One region of the Sphingobacterium sp. SRCM116780 genome, then DNA from elsewhere that is predicted to be linked to it. Evidence: riboswitches for the same ligand, from Rfam matches in the RefSeq annotation. Region 1 holds a riboswitch; each other region holds the start of a gene.
What was found. Region 1 has a riboswitch for S-adenosylmethionine ahead of metE (5-methyltetrahydropteroyltriglutamate--homocysteine S-methyltransferase). Riboswitches for the same ligand answer to the same signal wherever they lie in the genome.
Positions count from the first base shown of each region.

Region 1 (8,100 bases):
CATTACTTCGGTTTGACATTTCGAACAGTGCTTCCCTTTGGAAGTCGGCGACATCGTGTTCCAACTTTCAGAACATGTGTTTGGTATTTCAATTGACATTTTTAGCGCTACGGTTATGACAGATTTACTTCGTTTTAAGCTTTTTTATTGGAGAGTCTTGACGAAAATACCGCAGACTATCTTGATAAGACGGTACCTTCAAACTATCTGGCTTAATTCTTCCTTTTTTATCTTTGTAAATATTGGGAATGGAATTATCCAACGAATTGGGCATTGGAACCGTAGAATTATCATTGAAATTCTTATTTTTCATATGATAATGCACAGTGGAGTCAACAGGTAATCTCAAATTAGGCATTTTGGATTCTTTCGATTGATTTCTAGTTCCTCGGAATGTAATGGACGAACGACTTGTATCTTTTTTCTGCTCTTGACCCAATGCTATTAAAAATATTCCTGAGAAACAAATTGACATGCATATCTTTTTCATAATTTCAACCAGTTAGAATATATGCTCTAATTTACAGTTAAATACCTTTAAATAAAACAATAAGCTTGTTAAACATTGTTAAAACCAATCAAATCAACTAAAGCATTTATATATTTGTAACAAATGAGAAAAAGAAGCATAGTTTTAATCATTAGCCTGATGACCCTTGCCCTATTAGGGGTGGCGGCTATGCAATTCTATTTTATACGAGAATCTTATCGTCAAAAATCGCAGCTTTTTGATGAATCGGTCAATGCTTCATTAACCGCTGTTGCAGGTAAAATAGAGCGTCGTGAGGTTGTTGATTTTGCGAAAGTGCAGCAGCAAACGAATATCAAGAAATATCAATTCGAACAAGAAAAACAAAGACACTTAGCGGAACTGTTAAAACTGCAACGAGAGGTTGAACAACTCCGGGCTGATCAATATGCCATAAAGGAAAAATTTAAAGAAGCAGAAGACCAGTTAAAAGAAACATTTCCAAGTGTAATTTCTATTGAGAATTCTTTTTATGAAACGTACATCAATCGTAAAAGTAAAGAAAACGTACTGAGTATTGATGTCATTAAGTACAACAGCCCTGACCATTTTGTGAAAGAATATGTGGAGATAGGGGCCACAAAATTTTTACCAAAAGTAAATGCTAAAGATGATAGTGCTCGATTTGTTATTCCTACTATCGACCCTGTTTTAAAAAAAGCTATCGAATATAAAATTGCCACTTTACCACCACGATCGGATAAGAATATTTCTAAAAAAATAATAGAAATCGAAAACAAGCTTGAAAAGATGAGTGGTCAAAGCTTGATCGGTTCAGGAAAAAATGTCTTTGACACCATCGCAGCAATTGGAGGTAAGAGAAGTGGAATCGTTGAGGATGTGGCCATTGGTTTGGAATTATCAAAACGTCCGTTTAGAGATCGTTTAAACATTAATCTCATCCAAGATTTGTTAAAGGAAGAATTGGCGACAAGAGATATAAAATATCCTTTTAATATTGAAGTTCGGGATAGCAGTAATATTGTTTTCAATATTCAGACCATCAACAACATTCATAATCCAAATAAAATAACACGTTATTCAACGGCACTTTTCAAAGGTGATATTGGTGCTCCTCCAGGGAAATTAAGTGTATACTTTCCACGAAAAAGCGCTATCATCGTCGATAATATGAGCTATCTTCTTTTACCAACTTTAGCCTTATTTTTTTTACTAATTGGTTGTTTTGCCTATACCCTCTTGATTATATTTAGACAGAAAAAAGTTTCAGAAATGAAGACTGATTTCATTAATAATATGACGCATGAATTCAAAACTCCTGTTGCGACTATTATGATTGCTAGTGAATCTTTACGCGATCCGGAGATCATTTCTGATGAGCGAAGAGTGAAACGTTTAGCAAATATCATCTACGATGAAAATGTGCGGTTGGGAAATCATATTGAACGTGTTTTAGATATTGCCCGTCTGGAGAAAGAAACCTTGAAACTAGAAAAAACTGCTATTCATATCAATGACTTATTATCAGCAGTACTCGATAGCATGCAACTCCAATTGCAAAAGGTTGGTGGTATTTTTGAACATCATTTAGACGCAAAAAACGATGTTGTTGTTGGAGATGAGCTTCATCTGTCGAACGTTTTTTTCAATTTGGTTGACAACGCCATCAAATACAGCAAGGAAAATCCACATATCATTGTAAAAACAAAAAATTCCAAAGATAATATTCAAATCTCGATCATTGATAACGGTATTGGGATGTCGAAAGACTATTTACTAAAAATATTTGATCAGTTTTATCGCATTCCTACAGGAAACATTCATAATGTAAAAGGTTTTGGCTTGGGGCTTTCTTATGTGTATGACATCATCAAAAGAATGAATGGAAAAATCACTGTAAAAAGTGATAAGGATAAGGGCACGCAGTTTGATATTACGCTGCCTATAAAAATTAAAAATTAAAAAAGATATTAAATTTCGTATATTATCATCAATATTCGAACAAAAACAGAAGAATATGCAGAAGATACTATTAGCAGAAGACGATCCAAACTTAGGGGATTTATTAAAAGATTATTTAGAACTTAAAGGTAAATTTGATGTCACACTTTGCACTGATGGTGAAGAGGCTGTGAATCAGTTTCGCAAAAGCACATATGATCTTTGCATCCTGGATGTCATGATGCCAAAAAAAGATGGCTTTACTGTAGGTCGAGAAATAAGAAAAATAAACAATACAACTCCTATTATTTTCGCTACCGCGAAAGGCATGATGGAAGATAAGACGGAAGCTTTTGAACTTGGTGGGGATGATTATATTATCAAACCTTTTCGTGTCGAAGAACTTCTACTACGCATCAATGCTTTACTCAAACGCATAGTAAGAGAAAAAGATGATCAGGTTGTCAGCGATAAATTTGAAATCGGTGAATATTTCTTCGATTATACGAGTCAACAAATTGCCCACAAAGGACTTCAACAAAAGCTATCGACAAAAGAGGCTGAATTACTTCGACTACTTTGTTTAAAGAAAAATGATGTCTTAACTCGAGAGGAGGCATTGTTAAAAATATGGCATGATGACAACTACTTCACTGGGAGAAGTATGGATGTTTTTTTAAGTAAGTTACGTAAGTATCTTCGAGATGATCCTAAAGTTGAAATTGTTAATGTGCATGGCAAAGGTTACAAATTATTAGTAAGCTAAAAAGAGATGTATCAGCATCTCTTTTCTAGATATGAGACACAAGATATGAGACAAATAAAAAGTTTCAAATCTCCCATCTATTAATATCCCAATATGAAAATAAAATTATCCTTTGTTATCTTTCTTTATTTATGTTTAGGCTTTATCGGTCTAGAGGTTTATGCACAAGAAAACATTGTTGTCAACGATTCTATTGCTCATCAAACGATCTTTCAAAAAATACCTTATAAGCAAATTGTCGTACCAGCGGCTTTGATGACATATGGAATTATCTCCTTGAACAGCCCTTATTTAAAGCATAAAAATGAGCAGATAAACGATGGGATTAACAATGATCCGTCAAAGACATTCAAGATCGATAATGTAACGCTATTTATTCCTTCTGCTGCGGTATATGGTCTTGATCTAATTGGTGTAAAAAGTAAGCACAATTTTAAAGAACGTTTATTTGTTAGTGCTGTTTCACATGCCATTACCTTGTCAACAGTTTACGCCATTAAACATACAACCCCAACTTGGAGACCTGATCTTGCTGATCAAGAATCCTTTCCTTCAGGACATACTGCAGTAGCTTTTACTGGTGCTGAAATGTTATGGCAAGAGTATAAAGACCAATCTATTTGGTATGGAATTGCCGGTTACACGATCGCTGCAGGAACAGGCTATCTGAGAATGTACAACCACAAACATTGGTTTTCCGATGTTGCCATGGGCGCAGGTATTGGTATGATGGGTACCAAGATTGCTTATTGGTTGTTACCTTTAGTGGATAAACATTTACAGTCGAACACATCCACTTCTTTAACAATGGTCGCTCCGTTTTATAATGGAAAACAAGCTGGTCTTGTGACAAGTTTTCAGTTTTAATGCGTGACAATATTCTCCTCCTTCTATCCTATCCATATTTCTGTTTAGAAAGAAAAACCTAACCTGTTGATCGTATTTTCGTTGCTTAGACTATAAGATCGTTTCTAAAAATTAAAAAAAATTTGTTTTTATAAAAGTAATTCCGATATTTACAGCGCTTATAGAGAAAGGCAGAGGGAATAGACCCATTGAAGCCTTAGCAACCTGTCCTTTGACAAGGTGCTACATTCTACCCTGATTAATTCGGGAATGATAAGCCAGACACAAAACTATACCTTGTGCCCTCCTCTCTAAAAAGCAATCGAAAAATTTAGTATAATAGATTCAAGAATTTTTGATCGTTTTTTATTTCAGATAACAAACCCTTCTATTTTCTTGCCTCGTTAAGGTTGAACAAATAAAATAATATCATATTTATGTTACTAACGAACAACTTAGGTTACCCACGTGTAGGTGCCTTCCGCGAGTTGAAAAAAGCCAATGAAGCATATTGGGCTAAAAAAATCAGCGCGCAAGAATTATTGCAGGCTGGTCAAAAAATCCGTGAGGGCAACTGGAAAACTCAAAAAGATGCTGGCATCGATTTGATTCCATCAAATGACTTTTCGTTTTATGACCAAGTTTTAGACTTGACATTAACTTTAGGTGCTATTCCTGCACAATATCAATCTCTTTTGAACAATGAAGATAAAGGATACAATTTAGACCTTTACTTTGCAATGGCTCGTGGTTTCCAACAAGATGGTGTGGATGTAACAGCTATGGAGATGACAAAATGGTTTGATACAAACTACCATTATATTGTTCCTGAATTTGTAAAAAATCAAGAATTTAAATTGACTTCAGAAAAATTCTTAAATGAATATAATGAAGCTAAATCTTTGGGTATAGAAACTAAACCTGTTTTAATCGGCCCAATCACTTACTTATTGTTAGGTAAAGAAAAAGAAACGGGTTTCAACCGTATCGATTTGATCGACAAATTGGTTCCTGTATATGAAGAAATCTTAGGTAAATTGGCTGCTGCTGGTGCAAAATATGTACAGATTGACGAGCCTTTCTTAGCTTTAGATATTGATGCTGCAACACGTGCTTTATACACAAGTGTATTCACAAAATTAGCTGCAGCAGCGAAAGACATCAAAATTATTATAACAACTTATTTCGAGGCTTTACGTGACAACGAAGAGACTGCATTAAACTTACCTGTTTATGCACTTCATGTTGACTTAGTAAGAGGTGAAAACCAACTTGATACGATATTAGCTAAAGTTCCAGCTTCATTAACGCTTTCATTAGGTGTTGTTGAAGGTCGTAACATTTGGAAAAATGATTACGTAAAATCTTTAGGACAAATCAAAAAAGCAGTTGATGCTTTGGGTAAAGACCGTGTTTTAGTAGGACCTTCTAGTTCTTTATTACATGTTCCTTTTGACTTAGATAATGAGGATAACGAAGAATCATTACCTAAAGAAGTTAAAAACTGGTTGGCATTCGCGAAACAAAAATTAGCGGAAGTAAAAGATTTAGCAGTCTTAGCGGAAGGTGAAGTAGATGCAAAAACTGCTGAACGTTTTGAAGCAAATAAAGCTGCTGCTGAAGATCGCCGTACTTCTTCTTTAATTCACAAACCAGAAGTGAAAGAGCGTACTGCTAATATCACAGATGATGATGCAAAACGTACTTCTACATTCTTAGCTCGTAAAGAAGCACAACAAGCGAAATTTAACCTTCCTGCATTCCCAACAACAACAATTGGTTCTTTCCCGCAAACAAAAGATGTTCGTAAATGGAGAGCTGACTTGAAAAAAGGTGCGATCTCCCAAGAACAATACGATAAAGAAATCGCTGAAGAAACAGAAAGAACAATCCGTCTTCAAGAGCAATTGGATATCGATGTATTGGTTCATGGCGAATTCGAACGTAATGACATGGTTGAATACTTTGGTGAGCAATTAGCAGGTTATGCCTTCACTAAAAATGGTTGGGTACAATCATATGGTTCTCGTTGTGTGAAACCTCCAGTTATTTATGGTGATGTTTACCGTCCTGCTGATATGACTGTTCGTTGGTCTTCATATGCACAAACATTAACGAACCGTCCAGTAAAAGGGATGTTAACGGGTCCAGTAACTATCTTACAGTGGTCATTCGTACGTAACGATCAACCTCGTTCTACAACAACATACCAAATTGCATTAGCGATTTTAGATGAAGTACAAGCTTTAGAAAAAGCAGGTATCAAAATTATCCAAATCGATGAGCCTGCAATCCGTGAAGGTCTTCCATTGCGTAAAGCAGATCATCAACAATATTTAGATTGGGCTGTACGTTCATTCCGTGTTTCTTCTTCAAATGTAGATGATGATACGCAGATCCATACGCACATGTGTTACTCTGAATTCAATGATATCATCGAAGATATCGCTGCAATGGATGCTGACGTCATCACAATCGAAACTTCTCGTTCTCAAATGGAGTTATTAGATGCATTTGCTGCTGACTTTAAATATCCAAACGATATCGGACCAGGTGTATATGACATCCACTCTCCTCGTGTACCGAGTACAGAAGAAATGGTTGAATTATTGCGCAAAGCAAAAGCTGTAGTTCCAGCAGAACAACTTTGGGTTAACCCTGATTGTGGTTTGAAAACACGTGCTTGGCCTGAAACTAAAGCTGCTTTAGAAGCTATGGTAGAAGCTGCCAAAATCTTAAGAGCTGAATAAGTTTAGGCTTTTAGTATTATAAATTAGAATAGCCCGAAGTAAATACACTTCGGGCTCTTTTTTTATTAAAAATTTTCATAAATTCATATGATAACTTAAATTCACACGATCTAATTGCTATGTATTATGAAGAGATTCATCACGTTTGTTAGTTTACTAATCATTTATTGTAATACATCTTTCTCCCAAACTGGATACCCAACTCCTCCTAAAAAAGCGAATATGCTTTTTTATATCCAACATAGCGAAGGGCATAATACCTATGTCTATGAGGCTAATGTAGCGGCGAAATCCAAATTAAATACCGAGGAACCTGTGCATATCTACCGCATTTTATATGATAAAAATGGAGAAATAAAACCCTTAACTAAAATTCAAGAGAAATTTGCCTACGGTATCCAATCAGAAAGTGTGGGAAATAACGCGTTTGAAATCGCTCTAGTTGCATACAAAGATCAAAAGCTTTACCTGCGCATGAATAAAGCGGGTAAACCCTTTGTGGAAACGACTCTTAACGGCCATAAATTTAATCTACAACGAATTTTCATCAAACAAAAAGACGGGACGTCTGGGTTAAGTACACAAGTTGATTACCTGGTCTTTTATGGTACCGATCAAAAAGGCAATAAGGTTCAGGAGAAATTGATTCCTTAAATCATTATAAACGTATACACTTCCATAGCATTACGGAAGTGTATACGTTTTATTCTTTCTATTGAAATATAAATCTCTTATACGTATTCTTACTATAGAAAGCTAGTTTGACCATTATTTCCTTAGCTTTTTGTTTTTACGCTTTATTCCCTGTTTTCCTTTAATTCGATCTTCTAAGTCTTTGATCGTGGTCAACATTTCACTATCCACATTTTCCAATCGAACCTGTTTTAATACTTTTAAAGCTTTTTTAAACTTTTTAAGTTTTTCTAATAAGAGTACCCTTTTCAATAGAAATAAAGAAGGTGAAACACCTGGAATTGTTAAAGCGAACGCAATTGTTTTTTCTGCCTCTTCAAAAGCATTCGTATCAATCAAAGTCTGTATGTAGGGCTGATAAATTTCCAAAGCGTATAAATTATGGACTAATGCTTCTTGGAAATATTTCTTTGCTTGTTCAAAATCAAACAATTGTTCCGCATGTAGCCTTCCCATAAGGCACAGTGCCATCGTATTTGAATCGTCATAAGATAAGGCGTATGACAAAGATTCTATTGTGTTTTCTAGGTAATATGGATAATTATCCAAAGCCTGTAACACATATTTATTCGTAAAATTCATAAAATATAGTGCATCAATTCTCAAAAAGATCC
Region 1 is NZ_CP090446.1:3,389,529-3,397,628, forward strand. Features, by position in the region: gene LZQ00_RS14570 (carboxypeptidase-like regulatory domain-containing protein) at 1-99, opposite strand, end outside; gene LZQ00_RS14575 (hypothetical protein) at 125-490, opposite strand; gene LZQ00_RS14580 (sensor histidine kinase) at 614-2,452, shown strand; gene LZQ00_RS14585 (response regulator transcription factor) at 2,508-3,197, shown strand; gene LZQ00_RS14590 (phosphatase PAP2 family protein) at 3,291-4,064, shown strand; SAM riboswitch class I at 4,220-4,323, shown strand; gene metE (5-methyltetrahydropteroyltriglutamate--homocysteine S-methyltransferase) at 4,481-6,793, shown strand; gene LZQ00_RS14600 (DUF4833 domain-containing protein) at 6,920-7,447, shown strand; gene LZQ00_RS14605 (hypothetical protein) at 7,562-8,068, opposite strand.

Region 2 (8,100 bases), 770 kb from region 1:
TGATGTTGCCAAGAGGGCTGCATTTCGTTCATTGATATACTTTTTGAGAAACTCTGAAATGGCAAATACACCCAAACCAATCCAGATGGTAAAAGCATAAAATGATCCTGCATAGGCATAATCTCGTTCACGCGGCTGTAAAGGGGATTGATTTAAGTATACGACGATAGCCAATCCTGTAAACACAAATAACAAACCAACGACAGCTGCATCTTTCTTATTCCGTTTAAAGTGCCACAGCGCACCAGAGAGCCCAATTAACAAGGGAAGAAAAAAGTAGGTGTTCCGGGATGGATTATGAATCATCTCATCCGATAATTTGGACTGTCCTCCTAGATGCAAATTGTCAATCGCTTTGATACCTGACAGCCAATTCCCTTCTGCTAAGGAACCATTTCCTTGTTGATCATTTTGACGTCCAACAAAGTTCCAAAGAAAATAACGGGCATACATGTGTCCGATCTGATAATTAAAAAAGAATTTCAAATTATCTGTAAAATTTGCTTGTCTTCCTTCTTCAATGCCTAAATATCCTTTATAAAAATATTGATGATATGGTTTTTGACTATAAATTCTTGGGAAGATCGTCTCTCGATCAAATTGATAGCTTGATGATCTTTTTATTGCAGTATATTGATGGCTGTCTTTTCTATAATCAACGCGTTCATTAACATCTATTGGATTTGAATCAAAGTATGGGCCTTTTACCAATGGTTCTGATTCATACTGCTCCCGACTCAAATATCCTAAAAAAGAGAAGACATTTTCAGGGTCATTATTGTTTAGTGAGGGGTTGGCTTCTGCTCGAAGCAACACCATGGTGAAAGAGCTATACCCCAATAGTATAAAACAGGTTGCTAAAAGGGCTGTATTCAAAACAACTTTCCCCTTTTTGATGGAGTAGTGGATGCCATAAATTAATGCTGCAATCATCAATACTGCGAAAATCAATATACCTGAACCGAATCCGAATCCAATGGTATTGACAAAGAATAGATCAAACTTAGCAGCAAATTTAATGAGGTATTGGATCACGCCCCAAAGGATAAAGGCTAAAATTCCAAGCCCAATTAACATGGCTTTACTGATCCCCCAGAAAGTCGCTCGTTCGGTTTTCTTGAAATAAATAATGAGTGCTATCGCTGGAATAACCAATAGGTTCAATAGATGAACCCCAATTGAAAGTCCTATTACGTAAGCAATGACAATGAGCCAACGATCTGCTTGTGGTTTATCTGCACGTGCCTCCCATTTCAGGATTGCCCAAAATACGACTGCTGTACATAAGGAGGACATGGCATAGACTTCGGATTCCACTGCTGAATACCAAAATGTATCGGAGAAACTGTAAGCTAAAGCTCCAACCACACCTGCTCCCATTATTTTAATAAGCTGATTTTTATCAACGGGTTGATCATCGGAATGGGTAATTTTTTTAGCTAGAGCTGTAATGGTCCAAAATAAAAACATAACGGTCAGACCACTGCAAACAGCAGAACCGATATTCATCCAAAAGGCAATCTGCGATACATGACCTAAAGCGAAATTTGAAAATATGTTCTGCAACATCAGAAATAAGGGTGCTCCAGGTTGATGAACAATCTGAAGTTTATAAGCTGAGGCAATAAATTCGCCTGTATCCCACCAACTGGTCGTCCTTTCGGCCGTCATACTAAAAACTAATGTTGCCAAGATGGCACATACCCAGCCTAAGGTGTTATTCACTTTCGTATAGTTCATTGTTGCTAAAAGTTATATTTGGTTAAACGATAAATCAAATTGTAAACTGATTTTTAACTAAATATAACAAAAGGGGATTTCATTTTATACCGATTAACCTTTTTTAACAAAAAATTTACAACACATAAAAAGAGCCTGTTATAGCTCGATAACAGGCTCTTTTTATAATATTCAAATATGTTAAAATAATTTTTCTACAATACTCTTTGTTGGACCTGGGTTACTCATGGTATAAAAATGCAAAACAGGTGCACCAAACTTAATTAACTCTCTACATTGTTCCACTAACCACTCCTCACCTACCTGTCGTACATCTGCATTATTTTTACACGCAGATACTGCTTCACTTAATTCTTCTGGAATATCCAAATGGAAAATCTTAGGTAATGTGATTAGTTGCTTTTTTGTTGTCAAGGGTTTTAATCCTGGTATAATAGGAACATGAATACCATTTTCTCTGCATTTGGTGACAAACTCTTTATATTTTTCCACATTGAAGAACATTTGAGTTACAATAAATTCAGCACCCATTTCTACTTTTTTCTTCAACCATTTGAAGTCTGTATTAAAGTTCGGGGCTTCAAAATGTTTTTCCGGATAACCTGCAACCCCAATACAAAAGTTTGTCTTTTCTGAACTTACGATATCTTCATGTAGGTACTGACCTTGATTCATATCCGCAACTTGCTGCAATAGATCCGTTGCAAATGCATGACCTCCTTCAGTAGGAATGAAATCGGCATCCCCTTTTCGAGCATCCCCTCTCAAGACCAATACATTGTCGATACCCAAGAAGTTCAAGTCGATTAATGCGTTTTCCGTTTCCTCTTTTGTGAAACCTCCGCAGATAAGATGCGGTACTGCATCGACTTTATACTTATTCATAATAGCCGCACAGATCGCTACTGTACCAGGGCGTTTGCGATAAGCGACACGCTCTAATAAACCGCTTTCGTGCTTCTTATAGAGATAATCTTCTCTATGATAAGTCACATCGATAAAAGGAGGCTTGAATTCCATAAGTGCATCCATTGTTTTAAAAATACTCTGGATACCTTGTCCTTTTGCTGGTGGCAACAACTCAAAAGAAAACAACGTATTTCCTTTGGCATTATTGATATGATCAACGATTTTCATTAATTTCTTTTAAATGTGATTTGGTTGGCTTAAATCGAAATGCACAAGTAAACTTGTTTCAACTTATCTTTCCCATCTCTGAGTTGGGGTAGAATGTAGCACCTTGTAAATTAACAGGTTGCTAAGGCTTCATTGGGTCTAGTCCCTCTGCCTTTCTCTATAAGCATCGGCTAATATCGGTAATAGAAGTAAATAATCAAAATAATATTAACAAGCTTGTTAAAAATAGTGCTTCATCTTATCGCAATTTGCTTCAAAAAACATCAAAAATGCTCAATATAATGCAGTTACTATAAAGTACCAAGCGTATTTCGCAAGTCTTTTAGATAGAAACTCACTAATAAACTACCCTTTATTCCGTATTTTACGCGCTCACCTTTTTTAAATCCTTGAGATAAGTAATCATAAGCTACTCGAGCATTGTTATCGTTAAAATATAATTCTTTCCAAAATAATGGAACATCAGCCCATTCTTTCAAAGCTATCCCATTTGAACCATATATAATCGGGGATTCAATGGCGTCTATTTTAAAATCATTATAAATCCCTGAATTGCTAATGTGTTGAAAGTATGCAATTGAATAATCTAAAAAGTTTAAAGCTCGTTGTTTTACCTGCTGTTCATTCTCCAGTTGTGTTGGAATATGACGCCATTCATTGATCGTTATATCAAATTTACTTGGTTTCTCTCGTTCTGCTGTTTCATCTAAAGCAAGATTGATATATAGTTTACCACTATTGGGTAATCGAATCGAATTAAAATTTGAAAAATCTCCCTTTAATTGGACAAAGCCTACTTCTGTTTGCATAATTTCTAATGGAAAAGATTCGTTATTTTCATCTTCCAATATAATTTTATCATCGTCAAATGTGTATTGACCATGTAATAACACATCATCTATCGCAAGGATATAATGATGATCATCTTTTAATGACAAAAAAGATCGATGATAACTTGGATATTCGCATGCTATACGACAATCGATACTATTTATGTCGTCTCTCTTATGTTCCAGGTAGCTTTTTTCAGTGTAACCACAGATAACTTGATAGTTTCCCTTGGGTATTGTTTTACTTCCGCCAAAAAAAGAGCATGAGGAAAACAGGAACATCAAAATCGGCATGTATACTTTCATAATGGCTAGGTTATTCTTGACAATAAAGATAATTCTTTTTATAATTATTACAAGTTTGTTCTCCCTAAAAAAGAAGAGTTGCTACAGCAATAACTATAGCAACTCTTCTTTTTTACTAAAATGGTTCTTTCCGTTTATATTTCTTTGTACAGCTCGACCAATCCTTCTGGTAGATCGACTTCCAAAACTTCTTCTTCGGGATCAATTCCCAATATCAGGTCGTCATTTAAAGGGAACATCAATTCCTTATCGTTAAAATCTACGGTTGCGATAAATTGTTGTGGCATTTCTTGTACATGCGTAATCTCCCCCAACTCACCATGTGTCTCGTCAATAACAAGATACCCGATCAGATCCGTATACCTAAAATCTTCCGGATCTCGTTCTGGCATTTTATCATTGGGAAGATAGATTTTCTTACGTACTAAGGGTTGTGCTTTGTCAATATGATCTACATCCTCCAAGTTCAAGTAGGCCGTGCTATTTGTTTGGTACTTGATATTGTCAACAAAATAGGGTACTAGTTTTTTATTGACTTCAACAAATAGGACATCAAAGTCTAAATCTTGATAATCTTCAAATTCAAAAAAAAGTTGGAGCTCTCCTTTTAATCCACGAGTTTTACTAATATAACCGATATAAAAACTTTCTTCTATTGTCATGTTCTTAATTGAAAAGGCAAATTTAAAAATATAAATACAAGATTGAAAGATTTTTTAGGTGTATGCCTTTCAATCATGATTCAAAAAAAGCCGGATCATAATGAACCGGCTTTCTTGATACTGTATGAATAGAAAATTATCCTTCAGTTTCTTCTGTCGCTGGAGCTTCAGTTTCTTCTGCAGGAGTTTCCTCTGCAACTGGAGCATTTTTAGCAGCAATAGCAGCAGCTTTGTCTGCTTTTTTCTTAGCTTCAGCAGCCAATGCTGTTTTCTTAGCTTCAGCTTTAGAAGATGCTAAACCGTCTTTTTTACCAGCAGTTTTAGCGTCATTAGCGTCATTCCAAGCAGCAAATTTTGCATCTGCAGCAGCTTCATCAAATGCACCTTTTTTAACACCACCCAATAAGTGTTTTTTGTATAAAACACCTTTATCCGAAAGGATAGTACGAGCTGTGTCAGTAGGTTGAGCACCTTTATTCATCCAATCCAAAGCTTTTTCAAAATCCAAAACGATAGTCGCTGGGTTTGTGTTTGGGTTGTAAGAACCAATACGTTCAATGAATTTACCATCGCGTGGTGCGCGTGCATCTGCTACTACTAAGTGGTAAAAAGGACGTCCTTTTTTACCATGTCTTTGCAATCTGATTTTAGTTGCCATGTTTTCTTTTTATTTATGTATTCAACATATCCCCCGAGCTTCATGCAAGAGGGGACGCAAAGATACAAATGATTTTTGAAAGTAAAAAGCTAAAAATCACTCTGCTAACTCTTTGAGCTATAACCCAAAAGAAGGATGTAAAATTTCAAAGCACAGATTCTCAAAAATGAACTACATACGTCGTAAATCACTCACTCCATTACAGATATACATTTTATGGGGTAAGCACTTTCAAGAGACAGTAGCATTTCATCGTAAAAAGGGTTGAATAAACGATGAGTATTGATTCTGCGCTTTTTACTTCATTTTCATATTATCTATGGATTATTGCCGATATAATATTAACTTTCATTCCATGAATAACATTGCCCCTTTAAAGATTTTAAAAGCTTCGGCTGGTTCAGGAAAAACATTTAGTTTAACCGTCCATTATCTTACTTTATTACTTTCGAAAGAAAATAGCTATCGCGAAATTTTAGCAGTTACGTTTACAAATAAAGCGACGGCAGAGATGAAGGAGAGGATTTTATCTGTTCTTAAAGGACTTGCTCAAGGTGATCCCAGTAAAAAAATCAACGATTATCGGCTGTTGCTTTTAAAACAATTTTCAAATTGGGACGCGGGATTGATTCAAGAAAAAGCATACCGTGTCTATCGAAAAATACTTCATGATTATAGTCATTTCACCATTAGCACGATTGATGGATTTTCGCAAAAAGTGATTCGAAGTTTTACCTATGAACTTCACCTGGATGCAGCATATAAAATAGAAATGAACACCAGTAAGGTTAGACAGGATCTTACCGTGATGTTAAACCACTTATTGGATAAACGTCCCGATTTATTGGAATGGATCATTGAGTATGCGGAGAAGAAAATTGCAAATAATGAAAATTGGAATTACCGAAGAGAATTAACCAATCTGGCCAATGAAATATTTTCTGAAAATTTCAAGGAATTTGACAAGTTTCTCTTATCTCAAAACTCAGATCAGGTATTCAATAAATTAAATAAGGAGATTGAAACATTCATTCGGGTATTTTTAGAAGCCTTACAAGAGGAAGTGAAAAAATTCGAAGGGGCTTTTAAATCGCTAAATCTGGATGCTGCTGATTTAAAAGGAAAAAGTAGAAATCCTATTTACACTTTATCTCATGCCCAAGTGAATGTTTTCAAATTAAGCACAGCTAAGCTTGAAGAGATTATCAATAAGTATGTGAGTCTGATTGGTCATGATGACGCCTTTTTAGATGGTAAAAAGGAAATCAATTGGGGTCTGCAGCAAGCTATTTTACCCATTCTAGGCAACTTCAAACTATTAGCAGATAAATTTAGGACATACATCACTTACGAAGCCTTCCAAAAGAACTTCTATTACCTACGTTTGCTCAAAGAAATGAGTGACTTGCTAGCGCAATGGCGAAAGGAAAATAATGCGCAATTGATTTCTGATGCACAAATTCAATTGAACAAGCTGGGATTAGATCAACATGGCGATCCTACTTTTATTTGGGAAAAGATTGGAAATCGCTATCAGTATTTTCTTTTTGATGAATTTCAGGATACTTCACGAATTCAATGGAAAAACTATAGTCCTCTATTGATCAATGCGCTTGGAAATGCTTCTGGAAAACTCGCTGAACATTTAATCGTTGGGGATGTGAAGCAGAGTATTTACCGTTGGAGAAACGGTGATTGGAGAATCTTACTTGAGCAGGCTGAAAAACAAGTGGCAAACTCTTTTCACATTTCAAATGAAGAGGATCTAAAAGAGTTAATCGAAAATGGTTCTTTAGATATAAACTACAGAAGTCTTCCGAATATCATTCATTTTAATAATTATCTTTTTGAAACTATTCCGCAACAGATTCAACAGTTGCTCAATGAACATATAGAAGAGAATTTAACGGATGAAGGGAAAAATTGGTGGAAAGAGATGGGTTATGATCATATGATCATGAAGGCTTATGAAGGTGCTTCTCAACAAATTCCAGAAGAAAAAATATACGATGAGTCGAAAAAAGGATCCATTACGATCAAGTATTTACCGGTTGAAAACAACATCCGAAGAAACTCGCAAGTGGAGCCTGCAGCTGTGGAAGCTTTATGTCAGCAGATTCATCATTGGTTGGCAACAGGAAGATATCAAGCCAATCAAATTGGTATTCTCGTTCGCTCCAATAAACAAGCTCGATTGGTCATCCATGAATTAATGAATTATCGGAACGAGCATCATCTACAATTTGAGGTGATCTCTGGTGATGCATTAGCGTTAGAAGCTAATGAGGGCATACAATTGTTGATCGAAACGTTAAAAGCTTTTGTCTTCAATACAGATAAACATATTTTGTATAAGGCAAGGTTTACTCATCTCTATCATATTATTCAAAAAGGCAAAAACTTTGATGATGAAATCTGGCTAAAATTTAAAGACAATGATGTTCGAAATCTACAGGGCGATCTTCCAAAAGATTTAATCGACAACTGGGATAACTGGCAAAAGCTACCTCTAGTTCATTTGGTTGAGAAGTTGATAGAGGCTTTTGGGTTGACTTCACAAAACAATCCTCATATACCTTATATTTTAGCATTTAAGGATATGATCGCAAATTTCTCTTCCAATGGGGAAAGAGGGATTAATCAATTCTTAACCTTTTGGGATGAAGATGGGACTAAAGCGGTATTGCCCTCATCGGGTAAGATAGAGGCTATTGAAGTAACGACTGTCCATAAATCAAAAGGTTTGGCTTATGATGTGGTCATGATT
Region 2 is NZ_CP090446.1:4,159,082-4,167,181, reverse strand. Features, by position in the region: gene LZQ00_RS17970 (DUF2723 domain-containing protein) at 1-1,740, opposite strand, end outside; gene metF (methylenetetrahydrofolate reductase [NAD(P)H]) at 1,921-2,877, opposite strand; SAM riboswitch class I at 2,938-3,043, opposite strand; gene LZQ00_RS17960 (hypothetical protein) at 3,168-4,013, opposite strand; gene rimM (ribosome maturation factor RimM) at 4,148-4,675, opposite strand; gene LZQ00_RS17950 (30S ribosomal protein S16) at 4,812-5,333, opposite strand; gene LZQ00_RS17945 (UvrD-helicase domain-containing protein) at 5,689-8,100, shown strand, end outside.
Region 2: it holds a riboswitch for S-adenosylmethionine, as region 1 does, so the genes downstream of both, metF (methylenetetrahydrofolate reductase [NAD(P)H]) here and metE (5-methyltetrahydropteroyltriglutamate--homocysteine S-methyltransferase) in region 1, are expected to answer to the same signal.

Region 3 (8,100 bases), 1.7 Mb from region 1:
TCTGGATCTCCAAGAATTACTTCAGCATCTGTTGTAAACAATTCTGCAGGTAATGTTCTTTTTTTGTCAGCATTTTTGATGACAAATTTTTTAATCTCTAAATTTAAATTTTTGGTCTTGATAATGTCATATAATCCTTGTCCTACAACTCCGAATCCAAACATTCCAATCGTCAATTTTTTACTCATGCTGGTTTTACGCTTTATATAATGTTAGTTTAAAGATGAATATGCTTCATCAGTTATTGTTTTTTTATTTAAAAAATTTGAAATTCCTTTCGAAAGAATCTTTGTTTCGATTAAAAAGCCATCGTGTCCATAGAAAGATTCTATTTCAAAATAAGTAGCCTTAGGAATATATTTAGCAATAAATTTTTGTTCATCCGTTGGGAATAAATTATCCGTAGATACGGCAATTACCAATGTCGGACATTGAATTTTTCGAAGTGTATCTTCAATTGAAATACGCCCTCTGCCTAGATTATGGCTATCCATCGCTTTAGTTAAGTACCAATAGCTATAAGCATTGAAACGTTTACTAAATTTTTCTCCTTGATAGTTTTGATAAGATGCAGCTTTATAATCACTTATTTTTTCATTCGAATCTTCTAATTGTGTTGCCCCATAGGTATCGTAAGTCCTGTACGATAATAGGGCAATAGAACGAGCTGCTTTTAATCCTTTTAAACCACCATCAGCCTGGTTGGCATAAAATGTACGATCTGTTGTAATGGCAAGTCTTTGACTTTCATTAAATGCAATGCCCCAAGGTGAATGCGCCGCATTTGTGCCAATAGCAATTAGATTTTTGATAATCATGGTATTGGATACCGCCCATTCTAATGCCTGTTGCCCACCTAAAGAACCACCAATAAGCACTTGAAGCTGTTTGATTTCCAGGTGATCCGCAAGTAATTGATGTGCTTTCACTAAATCGCGGATCGTAAATGTAGGGAAAGACAGATAAAAAGGTAGACCTGTTTTCTGGTCAATACTCAAGGGGCCTGTACTCCCGTAGCCGGATCCGATAACATTAGCACATACAATAAAGTGATCCCTTGGATTAAACAAATCATGTTCACCAAATAATCCTGGCCACCAATCCAAAACATCTGAATTGGCAGTTAACGCATGGCATACCCAAACAACATTGCTGTGGTCAGCATTTAATCTTCCATAAGTATGATAAGCAATTTCAAGGTTATTGATTTCCTCTCCATTTTCAAATGTAAAGGTTTCTTTGTATTGATATGTGTTGATACTCATGCTCCCTTTTTCTTATAAAAATACTCTCCGGATCTATGTTAATCTATTTTATCTTATCAAAAGCCTGTTGTAAATCTTCTTTGATATCATCAATATGTTCAATACCAACAGATAAACGAAGTAAACCAGGAAATACACCAGCAGTTTTTTGCTCTTCTTCACTTAATTGTTGATGTGTTGTCGCTGCTGGGTGAATGATTAATGATTTTGTATCACCCACATTTGCCAGATGACTTATTAATTCAAGACTATCGATAAAATCATTAGCTTTTGTAGGATCACCTTTGATTTGAAAGGAGAGGACAGCACCGTATCCATTCTTTAAATATTTTTGAGCATTCCCATAGCTAGGAGAGCTTTTCAAACCAGGGTAATTTACTTTTTCTACTTGAGGATGTGCTTCAAGCCATTTTGCAACCTCTAAAGTATTGTCTACATGACGTTGAACACGTAATGATAATGTTTCTAATCCTTGTATTAATTGAAAAGAATTGAAGGGTGAAATAGCAGGACCAAAATCGCGAAGACCTTCCACGCGAGCGCGGATGGCAAACTGAATATTCCCAAAAGGACCATGAATACCAAATACATCAGAAAAAATTAATCCATGATAGCCATCCGAAGGTTCAGAAAATTGCTTGAATTTACCATTGCCCCAATTGTATGTGCCACCATCAACAATAACACCTCCAAGGCTAGTACCATGGCCACCAATCCATTTTGTAGCGGACGCTACTACTACTGCAGCACCGTGTTCCAATGGCTTAAATAAATAACCGGCAGCCCCAAAAGTATTGTCAACGATAAGAGGGATATCATGCTTTCTAGCAACAGCAGCTATTTTGTCAAAATCAGGGATATCATAGCTCGGATTTCCAATAGTTTCCAAAAATAAAGCCTTTGTCTTCTCATTGATTAGCGCCTCGAATTCTTCAGCTGTTGTTTCTTGGGTAAATCGGACTTCAATACCTAATCTTTTGAAAGCAACTTTAAACTGATTGTAAGTACCCCCATAGATGTTGCTGCTTGAAATAAAGTTGTCACCCGCTTCTAAAATATTATTAAGAGCAATAAATTGTGCAGCTTGACCTGAAGCAACTGCCAAAGCAGCTACACCACCTTCTAGTGCAGCTACCCGTTTCTCAAAAACATCCGTAGTTGGGTTCTGCAAACGTGTATAGATGTTGCCAAATTGCTTTAGAGCAAATAGATTCGCTCCGTGCTCTGCATTTTCAAATACATAGGAGCTTGTTTGATATATAGGAACAGCACGCGAACCAGTTGTTGGATCCGCAACTTGACCTGCATGCACTTGAAGTGTTTCGAATTTAAGATTTTTATTATCAGACATTGTAGTTCTAATTAATTGGTTGAAAATTTGTTAAGAAAACTTTTGGATAAGGCTTCGCACATGGATATGTACTTGCAAACAATAAAATTTTTAAAAAATAAGATTGATTAACAAGACAATGTAAACATGTGCGAACACATTCGAATACATGAAGATGTAACCGTGCTACAGTTTACGTTAACTTTTGGACTAGTCGTCTTATTTTGTTGTAATGTAATCATCATTGTCGTTTCATTTATATGCTCCAAAGTAATATTGCTTTGGACAGGAATTGGCACCTTTTCAAACGTATTTTGAAGGTTGCCAGTGGGTCATTGAGCCAGTCTCTCGCCACTTCTTTATAAATCAAGACCAAAAAAGAAAGGTGTTGATTAGATGTATTTCTATTTGAAGTACAGTGCAAATATAGGTCTTGAATTTAATAAACCAAAATAATTTTGAATTATTTGTTTAAAACATTGTAAAACGATGAGGTAGTACTTTTATTGAAAAATAGGAGTATAAATTTTGAAATATTAACAGTGTTAAGTATATTTGAATAACGATTAACTATAGAATCAAAGAAAATGAAAGATAAGGTCGATTTGCGTAAGCGTATCCTGGAAGAGGCAAAAAAACTTTTCGCTCAAGATGGTTATAATGCGACATCCATTCGTAAAATTGCAGCCAAACTAGACATAAGTCCAACAACTATCTATCTGTATTACAAAGATAAAAGTGACATTGTATATGCGCTACATCAAGAGGGTTTTAATATGATGAAGGAAATGTTTTTTGCTTTGGAATATGTAGAAGATCCTTTTGAACGCCTAAAAGCGATTGGAAAATCTTATATCAAATTTGCGATTAGTCATCCAGATTTTTACGAATTGATGTTTGTAACCAAAGAACCAATGGAGTTTTTAGATCACCATTGTATGGGTGGACAATGGGAAGAAGGAGATGATGTCTTTAGTTTTTTGTTACAAACTGTAATCGCTTGTCAATCAAAAGGCTATTTTTTAGGTGATGATAGTTTGACTGTTGCATTGCAAGCCTGGACAACTGTTCATGGTCTATGTAGTATTTATATTTCTGGGCATTTGGTCAAATTGTTGTCTGAAATTAGCGCTAAAAAAAATACCGAACAAATTATAGATGATGTATATCGATTGTATACACATTACATGGAATCAACAAAATAATTTAAAATAAAAAACACTGTTAATAATGAAGATTTATTATCGTTTTGTTCCTATTATATGTTGTATTTTTTTATTGATAGAACCAGCTAAAGCGCAAGATGAGGTGTTGCAAAATTATGTCCAGCATGGGTTGGATAGTAATTTGATCATACAACAAAAGAATTTATCACTTCAAAAAGCATTAAATGGACTACAGGTTGCTAAATCTTTATATTTACCTTCCGTTAATGTTGATATTACCTATACAGAAGCACAAGGAGGTCGTAGTATCAATCTTCCTGTAGGAGATATGTTAAATCCTGTTTATAATACTTTAAATGCCCTGACGCAATCGTCTAATTTTCCAGCAATTGAGAATCAACAGATTAACTTCCTACCTCAAAATTATTATGATGCAAAGATTAGAACCAGTATGCCTTTGCTAAATACAGATCTTGGACATAATAAAAATATTAAAAAGAATCAGATCATATTGCACGAAAATGAGGTGGAGATCTATAAAAGAGAATTGGTTAAGCAAATTAAAGAATCTTATTTTAATTATAATATGGCACTTCAGGTTGTTGCTATTTATAAATCATCTTGGGAGCTAGCAAATGAAAGCCTACGTGTAAATCAAAAATTGATCGATGCAGGAAAAGGATTACCTGCTTACTTGATTCGTGCGCAAACTGAGATCGCACAAGCAGAAGCACAGATCGTAACCGCAGAACAACAAGTAAAGAACACGAAAATTTATTTCAATTCCTTATTGAATAGAAATATGAATGCTGAAATTCTGATCAGTGATTCAACACAAGTAACGCAGGAGTTAGAAAAGATAGACTTATTGTCTTTAACCTATCAGAAAAGAGAAGAGCTGAAATCATTACAAACGAATATAGAAATTCAGGAATCTTTATATAAAATGAATAAGCAATTTTTGGTTCCAAAACTGAATGCTTTTTTGGACTTAGGTTCTCAAGCAGAGGGGTTAAAATTTAATAATGACTCTCGATATTTTATGATTGGAGCACAATTGCAAATGCCTATTTTTAATGGTAATAGAAATCGATTAAAAATTCAAGAATCTAAAATTGATATTGCCGACGCAAAAAATAAATTGGCTCAAGCCGAGCAACAGCTGAATATGGTTGTCGAAGTTGCTAAGAATGAAGTTGTAGCAGCAAATAAGAACTATCAACAAGCTCAAGTACAATTGGAATCTGCAGGTACTTATCAAAGATTGATTCAAAAAGGCTTTTTAGCTGGTGTAAATACCTACATAGAAACAATTGACGCCCGAACACAATATACCTCAGCAAAATTAGCTTTAAATATACAGAAATATAAACTTTTGACATCTTTAGCAAAGTTGGAAAGAGAATCTGCAACTTATTTATTCCCTTAATCATGAATACAGCAAATACGCGTATACTATTTAGTTTACTCTTGAGTTCAAGTCTGTTGGCTACAAGTTGTTCGCATAATGAAAGAAAAAATCAGATAACAGTTTTGGATACGATTCCTGTTACTTTAATGGTTTTACAGACCAATGGATTGACTGCTAGTGTAGAAGCGACAGGTGTTTTCACTACAGATGATGAGACATTATTAAGTTTTAAAAATGGGGGAATTGTGGAGAAAATATTTGTTAAGGAAGGTGATACCGTTAGCAAAGGTCAGCTATTAGCACGTGTAAACACTTCTGAAATTAATGCAAAAGCTGCGCAAGCTAAATTGGGTTATGAGAAAGCAAAAAGAGATTTCGAACGAGCCAGTAAGCTGTATTATGACAGTGTCGCTACGTTAGAGCAGATGCAGAATGCTAAAACAGCCTTGGAAGTTGCTAAGCAAGATTTGAATACAGTGCAGGTTAATCAAAATTTCTCTGAAATCCGATCCAACTCGAATGGTTATGTACTTGCAAAATTAGCACAGGATGGTCAGGTTGTTGGTCCTGGAACACCTATTTTACAAGTAAATGGGGCTGCTGATGATAAATGGAAATTGAAAGTTGGTGTGGCCGACAGACAATGGGCTGGTATACAAGTAGGAGATGCTGCAACAATTATCTCAGACGCATTAGGGAATCAAAAGCTAATAGCCTTTGTGTCCAAAAAATCTGAAGGAATTGATCCCAAATCTGGAACCTTTTCCATAGAACTCATGCTCAAAGAAGTACCTAAAGCAAAAATTGCTGCAGGACTTTTTGCAAAAGCAACAATATTGTCCAATATGAACAATCAATCTGTATGGCATATTCCATATGAATCGCTATTGGATGGAGATGGAAAAGAAGGTTATGTATTTATTACAGAAGATAATAAAACAGCTAAACGTGTCAAAGTCCAAGTTGCATCTATTGATAAAAATACAGTAACAATTGTTGCAGGTTTGGAGAATGCGCAAGCATTAATTGTAGCAGGAAGTCCGTATTTAGTTGATGGATCACCTATACAGATTAAAAGTAAAAAATAGGAATAAGGGAAAACGTTATGAGTTTAATTAAATATCCCATTAAAAACTATCAGTTTACCTTAATCATGGTGCTGATGGTATTGGTAGTGGCAATTAGTACCGTGTTGACAATGCCGAGAGCGGAAGATCCCGATATGAAACCGCCAAATTATCCTGTGGTGGTTATTCATCCCGGAACAAGTCCTAAAGACATGGAACAGTTGATTGTTAAACCATTAGAGGCCCGATTTTATGATCTCGATGGGATTAAGCGAATCAAAACAACGATCAATAATGGTGTTGCTTTTTTCATGGTAGAATTTGCATATGGAACGGACTATGACGATAAGTATCAGGAATTGGTACAAGAACTTGCCGCATCAAGATCCGAATTACCCGACAATATTTATAGTGCCGAAGTATTGAAAATCGACCCTACAGGGGTAAGTGTGATTCAAGGGGCTTTAATTTCAGAAAATGCGTCTCAGTCAACCATGAAAAAATTGTCGGATGATCTTAAATCTCGTTTACAAAAGGTTAAAGCACTCAAGGACATAAAAGTAAATGGATTATCGGATCAGCTGATTCGAGTGGACATGAATCAGGCGAAAATGGCTGAATTAAAAATACCTTTAGACCGCGTTATTCAAGCCATTAAAAATGAAAATCAAAATATTCCTGGAGGTAGCGTCATTGCTGGAGATAAATCTTTTAGTGTTAAAACAAGTGGCAATTACCAAAGTATAGCACAAATTCAAAGCACAATCATTGCTAGTGCTGAAGGGAAGAATATGTTGTTAAAAGATATTGCACAAGTATATCCAACTTTTGGAGCCGAAACCCACATCACCAGATTGAATGGTTATCAGGCTGTATTGATAAATGCGGCACAAAAGGAGGGTATGAATATTACAGAAACCCAAAAAGAATATGAAAAGGTATTTGCTGAATTTCAAAAAACATTGCCTGCCAACGTAACTTTTGTCGTTAATTTTGATCAAGCAACCAATGTAAATAAACGATTAGGTGGATTGGGTATTGACTTTATGATCGCTATTGTATTGGTTTTAGTTACCTTATTACCCCTGGGAATTCGAGCATCCCTTGTTGTCATGATCGCTATACCTTTATCATTGGGACTAGGTTTGATTGCATTAAACATTTTTGGTTATTCCATGAACCAATTGAGTATTGTTGGCTTTGTGGTGGCATTGGGACTTGTTGTAGATGATAGTATTGTTGTCGTAGAAAATATAGAACGTTGGATGCGAGAGGGATATTCAAAATTTGATGCAGCGGTAAAAGCCACCAATCAAATAGCTTTGGCTGTTTTAGGTTGTACAGTTACTTTAGTCATCGCATTCTTACCTTTAATGTTCATGCCAGAGATGTCAGGGGATTTTATTCGTAGTCTGCCAACTGCTGTTATTACTTCTGTCATTGGATCCATGCTTGTAGCACTTTTAGTCGTACCGTTTTTAGCCAGCAAAATTTTAAAACCTCATGCATCGGAAGAAGGTAATTTTCTATTAAGAGGCTTACAAAAACTGATTCATGGAACCTATGCCGTTTGGTTAGATAAAGCCTTGCAAAGACCTGTCATGACCGCTTTGATTGCTCTTGCTATCTTTATTGGATCAGTAGCACTTATTCCCTTGGCGGGATTTAGTTTATTTCCTCCTTCAGAAAAACCTCAATTTATGATACATGTGAAGGCGCCATTGCAAAGCAATATCTTACAGACAGATCGTATTACTAAAAATATAGAAAATGAATTGAGACAAATTCCAGAAATCAAATATTTCACTAGTAATATTGGGAAAGGAAACCCACGCATATACTACAATATGCAACAAGGATC
Region 3 is NZ_CP090446.1:1,684,082-1,692,181, reverse strand. Features, by position in the region: gene LZQ00_RS07460 (homoserine dehydrogenase) at 1-188, opposite strand, end outside; gene metX (homoserine O-acetyltransferase family protein) at 213-1,265, opposite strand; gene LZQ00_RS07450 (O-acetylhomoserine aminocarboxypropyltransferase/cysteine synthase family protein) at 1,309-2,616, opposite strand; SAM riboswitch class I at 2,849-2,963, opposite strand; gene LZQ00_RS07445 (TetR/AcrR family transcriptional regulator) at 3,183-3,800, shown strand; gene LZQ00_RS07440 (TolC family protein) at 3,826-5,190, shown strand; gene LZQ00_RS07435 (efflux RND transporter periplasmic adaptor subunit) at 5,193-6,260, shown strand; gene LZQ00_RS07430 (efflux RND transporter permease subunit) at 6,278-8,100, shown strand, end outside.
Region 3: it holds a riboswitch for S-adenosylmethionine, as region 1 does, so the genes downstream of both, LZQ00_RS07450 (O-acetylhomoserine aminocarboxypropyltransferase/cysteine synthase family protein) here and metE (5-methyltetrahydropteroyltriglutamate--homocysteine S-methyltransferase) in region 1, are expected to answer to the same signal.